DNA from 2 places in the Sphingomonas sp. Leaf30 genome. Region 1 is predicted to be linked to the other one. Evidence: riboswitches for the same ligand, from Rfam matches in the RefSeq annotation. Region 1 holds a riboswitch; the other holds the start of a gene.
The links. A riboswitch is a leader RNA that binds a small molecule or an ion and turns the genes downstream of it on or off. The one in region 1 is predicted to bind thiamine pyrophosphate.
Positions count from the first base shown of each region.

Region 2: linked by a shared signal. The riboswitch ahead of thiC (phosphomethylpyrimidine synthase ThiC) and the one ahead of ASE89_RS03185 (TonB-dependent receptor) in region 1 are both predicted to bind thiamine pyrophosphate.

Region 1 is NZ_LMKZ01000001.1:659,857-666,065, reverse strand. Features, by position in the region: gene ASE89_RS03190 (phosphotransferase enzyme family protein) at 1-225, opposite strand, end outside; gene ASE89_RS03185 (TonB-dependent receptor) at 240-2,552, opposite strand; TPP riboswitch at 2,623-2,711, opposite strand; gene ASE89_RS03180 (FadR/GntR family transcriptional regulator) at 2,876-3,598, shown strand; gene ASE89_RS03175 (outer membrane beta-barrel protein) at 3,806-5,050, shown strand; gene ASE89_RS03170 (SLBB domain-containing protein) at 5,061-5,879, shown strand; gene ASE89_RS03165 (glycoside hydrolase family 5 protein) at 6,161-6,209, shown strand, end outside.
Region 2 is NZ_LMKZ01000001.1:303,117-309,325, forward strand. Features, by position in the region: gene ASE89_RS21495 (hypothetical protein) at 1-138, shown strand, start outside; gene ASE89_RS01440 (DUF2141 domain-containing protein) at 334-783, shown strand; gene ASE89_RS01445 (MipA/OmpV family protein) at 853-1,716, shown strand; TPP riboswitch at 1,806-1,913, shown strand; gene thiC (phosphomethylpyrimidine synthase ThiC) at 1,953-3,875, shown strand; gene ASE89_RS01455 (alkylphosphonate utilization protein) at 3,931-4,236, opposite strand; gene ASE89_RS21410 (hypothetical protein) at 4,262-4,387, opposite strand; gene ASE89_RS01460 (hypothetical protein) at 4,556-5,107, shown strand; gene ASE89_RS01465 (YbhB/YbcL family Raf kinase inhibitor-like protein) at 5,100-5,738, shown strand; gene ASE89_RS21415 (hypothetical protein) at 5,782-5,910, opposite strand.

The DNA.
Region 1 (6,209 bases):
GTGATGCCGCTTGAGCAGGAACATCCCCTGCCCGGTCTCGATCAACGCCGCCGCGGAGAAGGGCCGCGGCGAATGCCAGTGCACGTGCTCGAGCGGACCGGCGGCCGGAAACTGCGCGACCACCGTCGCGGCTTCCTCGGCGGTGATCGCCGGCCAGCTCGGTGCGGCCATGTCGGTACCCATCCCGTGGACCAGATGCACCGCCGGCGAGCCCGCGCCGATCATCGCGCCCGCACCGGTCACAGGCCGCGCGAGATGGTCGCCATGACGGCCGCACCACTCCCGACATAATAGGTCGGCGCAGATCCCGAAATCAGCGTCCCCCCGCGCCCGATCACGTCGCGCGCATTGGTTGAGACCGACTGCACCCCCGCCAGCACGCGCGGATCGGTCACGTTGATCGCGTTCAGCCGCAGGTCGGTCCGCTTGCCGTCGAGCATCGACGCCAGATGCACGCCGACCGACAGGTCGAGCGTCGCATAGCCCTTGATGCTCTCGTCGTTGACGAAGGTCGCATATTGCCGCCCGACATATTTCACCGCGACACTGCCGAACAGCCGTCCGTCGTCATAGGTCCCGCCGCCACCGATCTGCACGGTCGGGCTCGAGACCGCATGCCGGCCGCGGGTCGGCAGATAGTCGTCGCCGACCGGCAGGTCGTCGCTGATCCGCGCGCGCAGATATTCGCCCGAGACATAGACGCTGACACCGCGCGCCGGGCGATAGTCGATCTCGGCATCGATCCCGTAGGAACTCTGTCCCCCGGCATTCAGCGTCGAATTGACCAGCGCGCCACCATTGTTGATGACCGTCGCCAGCTGGCGGTTCCGGAAATCATAATGGAACCCCGTCACCGATGCGGACAGCGCGGGGCCGATATAGCGATAGCCCAGCTCCTGCGAGACCGCATATTCGTTCTTCAGCGCGGTCGTCCCCGCGCTGACCAGCGCACCGCCCGCATAGCTGTCGTAGAGCGTGAACTCGTTCGGCGTGCGGAAGTTCGTGGTGATATTGGCGAACAGCTGCTGCCGGTCGTCGATCTCGTAATGCACCGCCGCCCGCGGCAGCGCGGCGAAGCTGTCGAGACGGACGCGGTCCTGCGGGCCCGGCAGGTAGTTGCGCCCGCTGCGCAGGACATTGACGCCCTTGAACCCGATATCGACTGCGAGACGCGGGGTCAGCGTAATATGGTCGGCCAGGAACGCCGCCTTGGTGACCGTCACGGTCCGCTGGTTCTCATAGGCGAGCAGCCGGCCGTCGGCGGTCCGGATCGCTTTTGCGCGATACCCCCAGCGATCGGCCGGTTCGCCGTCGGCACCGACCGCGGTATAGGACTGGACGACGCGGTCGGTGCCGTGATCGAACCACAGCCCTGCGGTCAGCCGGTGGATGCCGCGCTCGATCGTCAGCGTGTTGACCGTGCCCACGCGGCGCTGGTCGCCGGTATAATTGCCCAGCACCGTCGCGACCCCGTCGACCGCACCCGGCAGCGCGATCGGGTCGGCGAGCGGCTCGATACCCAGGAAGTTACCGGTCGTACCGAGCTGCGTCCCATAGGGCGAATTGCCGTAACCGAACTGCAGATAGCTGGTGCTGTCGAGCGTCACCCCCGCGCCCAGCGCCAGATGCACCGGCGCCGACGCATAGAGGTTGCGGAACGGCGCGCGGTACAGCCGCCAGTAATTGGTGTTGCCCGCGCTGTACCGCGCATCGAAGTTGAAATCGCGTCCCTGCGCGCGCCATTCGGCGAGCGTCGGGCTGCGATAGGTCGACGAGTTCGCATCGTTGAACGACAGCGCCAGGCTCGCGCGGTTGCCGTTGCCCCATTCGCCGAGCAGCTTGGCATCGACATGCTGGCGCGTGTCATGGCCGGCACCGCGCCAGTTGCTGGCGCGCGTGTTTGAATAGGAGACGAAGGCCCGCAACCCCGTCTGGCCGATCCGCCCGCTATCGAGCCGGACGAAGCCGCGCCGCGCCGCATAGGATCCGATCGACAGGTCGACGAGCCCGCGCGGCGCCTCATTCGGATCGTCGAGCCAGAGCGACAGCGACCCGCCCGCGCCGCCCAGCGTCGGCGACGCGATATCGACCGCGCCCTGCGCCAGCGCGATGCGCTGCAGATTCTCGGTATCGGCGAACTGCGAGGGATAGGCATAATAATAGCCGATGTCGTTCTGCGGCGCGCCCTCCATCGTCACGCCGATCTCGTCCTGCCCCAGCCCGCGCAACGTCAGGCTCGAACTGGTCGACAGGCCGTAGGGATCGCTCGACGCGACGGTCGCGCCCGGCAGCAGGTTGACAAGCTGGAACGCGTTGAGCGTCGGCGCCTGCTTGGTGATGAACGCCGCGGCGATCGCGCTCTCGGACTTGGGCACCGTCTGATCGGGGAGCAGCCCCTCGGGATCAAGAAGGCCGACCACGCGGATATCGACCGGGTCGGCGCCGTCCCGCGAATCCGCCTGTGTCTGCGCGCCGGCGGGGGCGAAGGCCACCACAGCAGCAAGTGCCACTGCCAGCGCACTGCATGCAACACGGGGCGGCCGGCCCGTCATCAGGTCAAATCGAAGGATCATCACGGTCTTGCGTCCACTCCACACGGAGGGACGACGGACGCGCCGCCAGCCCTCCCTACGCCGGTATCAACCGGATCAGGTTCAGCGGGTCATGGGCTGCAGCCCACCTCTCAGCCGCGCGTCAGCGGCCCCCCGGGGAGCGCGCCGTCTAGGCGGTTCGGTCTTCCGGGGATAGCGTTATTGCCCGTTTGCCCATCCGCAGCGCCTTCCCAGCACACGCGCGACAGAATTATATGACAATCCACGCCACCCAGACGCTTGCAGTGGGTGACAGCCGGACCGGTTTGCGCCACACAAGCTTTATGGAGCGTGTGCTGACCGACGTCGTTGCCCTGGAGAATCGGGATCTGGGACGGAACCTTACGCATGGCATGCTCGACCTGCTCGGCAAGGCCATCGTGACCGGCCAATATACAGATCGGCCCTTCCCAACCGAGGCGGAGATCGCGGTGGCGCATGGCGTCAGCCGATCGGTGACCCGTGAGGCGGTCAAGATGCTGACCGCCAAGGGACTGGTCAGCGCGCGCCCGCGACAGGGCACGATCGTCCAGCCATCGAGCAGCTGGAACCTGTTCGACACCGATGTGCTGCGCTGGCTGCTGGACCGCAAATTCTCGGTCGAGCTGCTCCAGCAGTTCAACCAGCTGCGGATCGGGATCGAACCCGAAGCGGCGGCGCTCGCGGCGCTGTACCACACCGAACAGGACATGGTCGCGATCGAGGCGGGGCTGGCGCGGATGGCCGCTGCGGAGCGCAGCTATGACGATCCGCTCGACGCGGACATCGCGTTCCACGTCGCCGTCCTGCGCGCGTCGCGCAATCCCTTCTACGCACAGTTTCAGTCGGTGGTCGAAACCGCGCTGCGCACCTCGATCCGCTTCACCAACCGGATCAAGGGGCGCAGCGCGAACATCGCCGACCATGCCGCGGTCGCCGTCGCGATCGCCGCGCGCGATGCCGATGGTGCGCGCGACGCGATGCGACGCCTGATCGGCGACGTTCTCAGCCTGATCGCCGAGGCCTGACACCCGAATCGTCGCGACCCGGTGTACGATCAAGGGACAGCACCGTGCGACGCCGTCACTCGACCTGATCGCGCTTTTCACTTATCGAGACGCGATGCCCTTGGGCCCGGTGCCGCGAGTCGCGATTTGACAAGCGCCGGAATAGCTCGAAGGACGAAATGCGACCGCGCATCATGCGGGTAGCAATTGAAAACATGACGGGAAACAATGCGAAGGGCTCGAGACGAGCGAACTGCACGGATCGGCAAGGTCGCGCTCGCGGCGGCCATGACTGGCGGTTTGGTGAGCGGTGCGCAGGCACAGACGGTCAACGTCAACACACCCGTCAGCGTGCCCGTCGCGGGCAATGTCGACCGGTTTCGTGTCGTGCCGGTGATCACCAGTGTCTATGACAGCAACGTGCTGCGTCTCAACGACGCGCGCGGGAGCGGGCCGCGCGACAATATCCGCGTTTCGCCGGCGCTGGCTGTCAACCTGAACCGCATCTTCGGACGCACCCGCGTCACCGCCGGCGGCACGGTCGGCTATGATTTCAACACCCGGTTCAGCGGCCTTGATCGCGAGCGGATCAACCTGACCTCGAGCGTGACGACCCCGGTCGGCGCGCCCTGCAGCGTGACCGGCAGCGCGGCGCTCGAACGCGCGCAGTTCGATCTCGGCGACACCAACACCGTGGTGACCGAGAGCTTCCTGCGCCAGGCCTATGACGTCGGCGCGAGTTGCCGCGCCGCGGCGGGTTTCTTTCCCGCGGTGGGTGTCAACCGCGTGTCGCTCACCAACAGCAGCCGCAAGGTTCTGGACACGAACCAGTCCGCGCTGCGCGCGGGGATCGGCTATGGGCGGCCCAGCCTCGGTACGCTGCAGCTCATTGGCTCGGTTGCGAAGATCGCGCGCCCGGGTATTGAGGATCTGACCGGGATCGACGATTCGACGATGATCACCGACGTCCAGCTGGTCTTCGAACGTTCGGTCGCGCCGCGCGTCAGCTTCCGGCTTGGCGGCGGCATCACGCATGCCGACCCCAAGCGCGCAGCCGTGCCGTCCTTCAGCGGTCCGTCGTTCGACGCGCAGGTGACGATACGACCGGTGCCCCGGTTCACGATCGTCGGCTCCGGCCGCCGTGCGGTGCAGAATCAGAGCTCGTTTGGCGCGACCTATATCATCGCGGACAGCTACAACCTCAACGTGTCCTATCTGCTCTCGGCGCGTAGCACCGCCACGTTGTTCGCCCAGCGCGCGCGACGCGACCCGCGCGGCGAGGATCTGGCGCTCACGCTTCAGCCACCACGGGGCAAGGACAGACTGAACCAGGTCGGTGGCAGTTATGCATTCGATTTTCACCGGTCGCTGCGGCTCAGCCTGAGCGTCGCTCACCAGCGCCGCACGGCCGACAATGCGATTTACGACTATACGGCCACATCCGCATCGGCGGGTGTCACGGCCCGTTTCTAAGGGGATGATGATGAAGATCCGCATGGCGCATTCGCTTGTTCTGCCGTTGCTCATGGCCGCTGCTGCCGCCGGGGCGCAGGTGCCAACCGCGCCCCCCACGCCTGCGCCGGCGGGTGCCGTGCCCAGCGACGGGTATCGGCTGGCCCCCAATGACGAGGTCGAGGTGACGATTTTCGGCCAGGGTCCGGGTCAGGTGGTCAAGACGCGCGTCAAAAACGACGGCACGATCACCCTGCCGTTCCTCGGCGCGGTCCAGGTCCGCAACCAGACCGCGCGAGAACTGGCCGCGGACATCGCCGCCCGGCTGCGGAGCGGCGGCTATTTCGTCAAGCCCGTCGTCAATGTCGAGGTCACGCAGTTCGTCAGCAGTTCGGTGACCGTGTTCGGCGAGGTCGGAACTCCCGGCATCTATCCGCTCGATCTGCAGCTGACCGTCGGCATGACGCTCGCCCGCGCGGGCGGCACGCGTGGGACAAGCGCGGACTTTGCAATCCTGAAGCGCGACGGCGACCCGGTCGAACACCGCATCCTCCTGTCGGACCTCAGCGGCGAATGGAGCGCGGCGACGCTGCTCGAGGCGAAGGACACGCTCTTCGTTCCGGTCGCGCCCGTGGTCTATATCTACGGTCAGGTGAATTCGCCCGGCTCTTTCGCGCTTAAGACAGGGATGACGGTTCGCCAGGCGCTTGCCCGCGCCGGTGGTCCGACGCTCGCCGGATCGACACGGAACGTCACGATCTTCCGCAACGGCGAGAAGCTGAAGAAGGTCGATCTCGACGGCGAACTGAAGGCCGAGGACTCGGTCTTCATCAATGAAAAATGGCTCTGAATCGTTGATCGGCTTCCGGGGGTCGGAATGTCTCGTTTGATGCGATGCCCTGGGCGTTCATTGTCGCCAGGTCCGTTTCGCAGCAGCCTGACGTCTGCGGTTACGGCCTGAGAAGGGGGCGTTCCGGCAACGGGGCGCCTTTTTTCCATGCCCTACTGCGCCGCCATGTCCGTCGCCGCCGGCGCCGGGGCACCCCGCTACCCGGGCCAGCCGTCGCGATTCCCCCGGCGTTGGTCGAGTGATGCTTGCACGGGTCGCCGGCTTGGGTGATGGGCGTGCCGATGCGACATAACGGCCTGTTCATTGCGCTGGGAGGCGCTGCGCTGGTCG
Region 2 (6,209 bases), 360 kb from region 1:
GACGTTTTACCGGGTGCGCCCGCCGACCGCGTGTGCTGCAAAGGCGTTCGCTCCAATCTAGGCGCTGCCGTTGCTGTGATAATTCCGCTACGGGTCGTGGCGATTCCGACCCTGGCGGTGCGCTCGGTTTGGCTCTGACGGTCATGACCGTTATGGAGGGGGCCAATCCGATGGGCCGGGAGGTTTTTCCCCGGTTCATGTGGAGGGGAGCATTGGGGACATGGCTGATCACGGCCAGCCACCATCAGCCACATTATGAACGATACAGGTGCAATTATGAGCTCACTTTCCGGTTCTGGGATCGGCTCTGCGGCACCGACCGGGAGCACGGCGATGCAGGCAGATCGCATGCCAAGGCTGCCGCGCGTGCTGGCCGCGGCGGCGCTCTGGGCCGTTCTGGCGGCGGCGAGCCCGGTCACGCGGCTTGACGTCGAGGTCGACAATCTTCGCTCAGCCAAGGGCTTGATCCGTATCTGCCTGACCGCCGACCCCGACAATTTCCCTGCCTGTGTCGACGATGCCAAGGCACTGACCCGGACCCTGCCCGCCGCGGTCCGGACGACGAGCTTTTCGGGCCTGCCGCAGCGCGGCTATGCGCTGGCGATCATCCATGACGAGAACAGCAACTCCAAGCTCGACACGATCGCGGGCATCCCGCGCGAGGGCTATGGTTTCTCGAACAACGCGGCGGTACGCTTCGGACCGCCGCGCTTTTCCGCGGCACGGTTCATGCTCGCCGGTGATGCTGAAATGCAACAGGTCAGGATGCGTTACATCTTCTGACGGATTGCAACGGACCGAATGGGGTTGCCCCGCGTTGCGCGGTGGAACCTTTTTGTCCGGAGCCCGTCCTTGCGCGCATTCTCACTCGTTCTGACTGCCGCAACTGCGGCCGTCGCCCTCGCCACGCCGGCACTTGCGCAGACGGATCCCAATCCGACCCCGCCAATCACCGATCCCGCCGACAACAACCGGATCACGCTCGGTCTGGGCGTCGCGTCGCTTCCCGATTACGAGGGTGCGGACAGCAACAGCTTCACCCCCGGCGCGGTCGCGATCGGCACGATCCGCGGGCATGACTTCTTCACGCGCGGTACGCAGCTCTACGTGAACCTGATCCCCAATACCGGGTCGGTCGGGATCAACTACGAAGTCGGCGTTATCGCCGCCGTCCGCACCGATCGCACGGGCCGGGTCGACAACCGGCAGGTCCGCGCGCTCGGCAAGATCGACACGGCCTATGAAGTCGGCGGCTTCGTCGGCATCGGCAAGACCGGCGTCATCACCAGCGATTACGACACGCTGACCGCGCGTGTCGCCTATATCCACGACGTGTCGGGCACGCACGACAGCTATGTCATCACCCCGCAGGTCAACTACACCACGCCGCTGTCGGTCCGCACCCTGGTCGCCTTCGGCCTGTCGGCGGATTATGCAGGCAAGGGCTTTGGCCGGACCTATGCCGCGGTCACGCCGATCGGCACGATCAACAGCGGTCTGCGCACCTATGACATCAACGACAGCGGCTTCCGCCGGGTCAACGTCTCCGCGTTTGCTTTGCAGAGCCTGTCGGGCGATCTGCGCCGCGGCTTCGGCGTCGGCGCAGGGGTGCTCTACGGCCGCATGCTCGGCAAGTACAAGGACAGCCCGATCGTCGCGGACGTCGGCGATGCCGACCAGTGGCTCGGCGCGGTGGGCCTGACCTACACCTTCTGATCGCAACCCGCCGATCGATCCGAAACCCCGTGCGGCCCGGCCGTGCGGGGTTTTTCCGTTTGCGCCCCCGTCCGTTGCGCCTATGCTCGCCCTACCCCGGGGGAGCGCCGATCCGCGCTTGAGAGGAAGGCAGGAGCCTTCGACCCGCTGAACCTGATCCGGTTGATACCGGCGGAGGGAGGGAGCGGTCGCCACAGAACCGCATGCCTTGCTCCGAAACCTTTAGGAGCAAGCGCATGGCCGATTACGATCCTCGCATCCCGACCGCCGACATCGGCGTCACCACCGGCCCGATCCGCGGCTCGCGCAAGATCCATGTCGCGGTGCCCTCCAGCCCCGACGTCCGCGTCGCGATGCGCGAGATCGTGCTCGACCCCAGCTGCTCCGAGCCGCCCTTGCGCGTCTACGACACCAGCGGTCCGTACACCGACCCCAGGGCAACGATCGACATCAACGCCGGCCTGCCGCAACTCCGCCGCCAGTGGATCGAGGCGCGCGGCGACGTCGAAAGTTACGACGCGCGTGAGATCCGGCCCGAGGACAATGGCCAGCTCGGCCCCGACCGCTCGGGCGGCGTCCCGCAATTCCCCGGCAGCATCAAGCGCCCGTTGCGCGCCAGGGCTGGCGCCAATGTCAGCCAGATGCACTATGCCCGCCGCGGCATCATCACCCCCGAGATGGAATATGTCGCGACCCGCGAGAATCTCGGCCGCGCGATGCTGAAAGAGTATAAGCGCGACGGCGAAAGCTTCGGTGCGTCGATCCCCGACTTCGTCACCCCCGAATTCGTCCGCGACGAGGTCGCGCGCGGCCGCGCGATCATCCCCAACAACGTCAACCACCCCGAATCCGAGCCGATGGCGATCGGCCGCAACTTCCTGGTCAAGATCAACGCCAATATCGGCAACTCCGCGGTTGCGTCGAACGTCGCCGCCGAGGTCGACAAGCTCGTCTGGTCGATCCGCTGGGGCGCCGACACGGTGATGGACCTCAGCACCGGCCGCAACATCCACGACACGCGCGAATGGATCCTGCGCAACAGCCCCGTGCCGATCGGCACCGTGCCGATCTACCAGGCACTCGAGAAGGTCGGCGGCATTGCCGAGGAGCTGACCTGGGAAATCTTCCGCGACACGCTGATCGAACAGGCGGAGCAGGGCGTGGATTACTTCACAATCCACGCCGGCGTTCGCCTCGCCTATATCCCGATGACCGCCAAGCGGGTCACCGGCATCGTCTCGCGCGGCGGCTCGATCATGGCGAAATGGTGCCTCAGCCACCACAAGGAGAGCTTCCTCTACGAGCGCTTCGACGAGATCACCGAGATCATGAAGGCGTATGACATCGCCTATTCGCTCGGCGACGGGCTGCGCCCCGGCAGCATCGCCGACGCGAACGACGAGGCGCAGTTCAGCGAGCTCTACACGCTCGGCGAACTCACCCACCGCGCATGGCAGAGCGACGTCCAGGTGATGATCGAGGGCCCCGGCCATGTGCCGATGCACAAGATCAAGGAAAACATGGAAAAGCAGCTCGAGGTCTGCGGCGAGGCGCCCTTCTACACGCTCGGGCCGCTCACCACCGACATCGCGCCCGGCTACGATCATATCACCAGCGGCATCGGCGCGGCGCAGATCGGCTGGTACGGCACCGCGATGCTTTGCTACGTGACGCCTAAGGAGCATCTCGGCCTTCCCGACCGCGACGACGTGAAGGTCGGTGTCGTCACCTACAAGCTCGCCGCACACGCTGCCGACCTCGCCAAGGGTCACCCTGCCGCGCAGATGCGCGACGATGCGTTGAGCCGCGCGCGCTTCGAATTCCGCTGGCGCGATCAGTTCAACCTGAGTCTCGATCCCGATACGGCCGAGCAATATCACGACCAGACGCTCCCCGCGGAAGGCGCCAAGACCGCGCATTTCTGCTCGATGTGCGGCCCCAAATTCTGTTCGATGAAGATCACGCAGGAGGTGCGCGACTTTGCCGCGAAACAGAATGGCCCGGCCGACACGTTCCTAGCGGCCGATGTCGATCATACCGACGCCAACCGCGCGATCTTCGCCAAGGGTGCGCATGCCGACGCGGAAAAGGGCATGGCGGAGATGAGCGAGAGGTTCCGCGAGAAGGGCAGCGAGATCTACCTCCCCGCGGACGTCTGATCCGCCACACCCCGAACTCCTCCCCCGGCAGGGGGAGGACCAGGGGGGGCGTCCGTTACCGCTTGCGAACGAACTCCGCGCGCAGGACCAGACCCTTGATCCCGTCGTAGCGGCAATCGATCTCCTGCGCGTCACCGGTCAGCCGGATCGCCTTGATCAGCGTGCCGCGCTTGAGCGTCTGGCCCGCGCCCTTGACGGTCAGGTCCTTGATCAGCGTCACCTGGTCGCCGTCCGCCAGCACGTTGCCGACCGAGTCGCGGACCACGACCGTGTCGTCGTCCGCCGCGCGGGTCGTGGATGCGGCGTCGGCGGCGACCCATTCGCCGCTGGCCTCGTCATAGACGTAATCGTCGTCCGCCATCGTCATCGTCCTGTTTCGTGCCGGATCACTTGAGCGTCGTCATCTCGACGGGCTTGCCCTTGGTCGTCGGGTTCGAGGCGTTCGCCTTGGGCTCCTTCTCGGCCTTGGGCTTGCGGACTTCCTTGTTCGATTTCTTCTGGCTCTTGGCCATGATGCTGCCCTTCCGGCGGGGCGGAGCGCCCCGGGACGGCGACGATACACGCTTGCGCTCGCGCATACCCGTAGATTCGGACCGTCGAATCGCCCCGGCAGTGCGGGCATCGCGGGCAACCTCGGCCCGGTCGGCGCGTTGGGATGAAAAGAGCATGAGGGGGCTGCGATGCATATCGGATCCGGGGCTGCGCCGATCACCCTGTCGCTGCGTGCGGGGATGGTAATGCTTGCCATGGCCGTGTCAGGCTGCAGTGCGGGCGACGATCCCCAGCAGACCGCTGCGGTCGCCAACTTCACGCCGCCTGCCACGCGGACGCCGACCCCCGTGGCGGGGCAGGCGCAGACCACGCCGCTCACCGCCTATGTCGGCAAATATCCGCATGACGCGGTCGATGGCGTCGATTTCTTCGATCGCACCGAGGTGGCCGGCGGGTTGCTCGCGGTGGTCGACGATGCCCGGCTGCGGTCGCTGATCCGCGGACGCTCGGGACCGCAGACGCCGATCTTCCAACGGGGCCGGCGCATCGCCTCCTGGGGGTGCGAGGCGCATAACTGCGGCGATCACAACTGGATGGTCGCGATCGATCCGGCGGGTGGGACAGCGCAGGCCTGTTATCACGATGCCGGTACGATGCGCGATCAGAGCCGCTGGTATGCCGATGGCGCACCGGTCCTGCGCCCCGGCGCCTGTCCTTCGGAGGGTGGAAACGATGCTTGAACACATGCCTGCCTGGCTCGGCCACGCACTTAAAGGATTGCGCGCTGGTGCCGACGCGTTGGTGATCGCCCGGTCCGGTCTCGGGTCGGGCGCGCAGGCCGGCACGGGGTTCGCGACGCTCGACCTGACCAGCCCCGCCTTCGCGCATGAAGGGCGGTTGCCGCCGCGGTTCACCGCCGATGGTGACGGGGTGTCGCCGCCGCTGCTCTGGAGCGCGCCGCCTGCGGGCACCGCCGCGCTCGCGCTGATCGTCGAGGATGCGGATGCGCCGACGCCGCAACCACTGGTCCACGCGATTGTCTGGCATATTGCCGCCGATCGACTGCGACTGGCCGAAGGTGCGATCACAGCCGACGGCGCAGGGACGCCCGATGGCGATGTCGGGCGCAATTCCTATCTGCGCGAAGGCTGGCTGCCGCCCGATCCGCCGACCGGGCATGGCGAACATCGTTACGCCTTCCAGCTTTTCGCGCTCGATGCGGCGCTGGGCGATCCGGGCGTGTCGCCGGGCCGCACCGCGCTGGTCGAGGCGATGTCGGGACATGTGCTCGCGGCGGGGTTGCTGATCGGGACCTATTCGCGCGAGGAGGCCGCGCCCGTCGGCCCCGCTTCATCGGCCATGCCGGCCTGACCGCGACCCGCGCGTGGCGGGCAGGGATCCGGCGCGCTGCCGGTCAGGCGAATGCTGCGGCGTGGGTCGCGATCAGCAGGACGGTGGTCGAGAAGGCGACGATGCCGACGAGCAGGCCGCTCTCCCGCAGGCGGTAGGGCCGGGATTGGCCGCGATGGAGGTGACGAAGCATGATGCATTCTCCGCAGTCAGGCCGGATCACGCGATCGGGATGATCGGCGTCGCTGCGCTGATCGCGATGCCGGCGAAGACCAGCGCCCCCGCGAACGAGAGGAGGATGCGCTTGGCGGATTCGAAATGGATCGAGGACATGGTGGCTTCCCTTCGGTGATGGCGGCGTCCGGACCATCCGGCTGCCGATATCCCCTGCTTTGCACACCCCGTGCCAGTTCCGTATCCGGCTGAATCAGCGCGGTTTTTCGCAGCAGCTCCGCAGCAGTTGGGATTTTGCGCCACACGAATCCGGTGAAC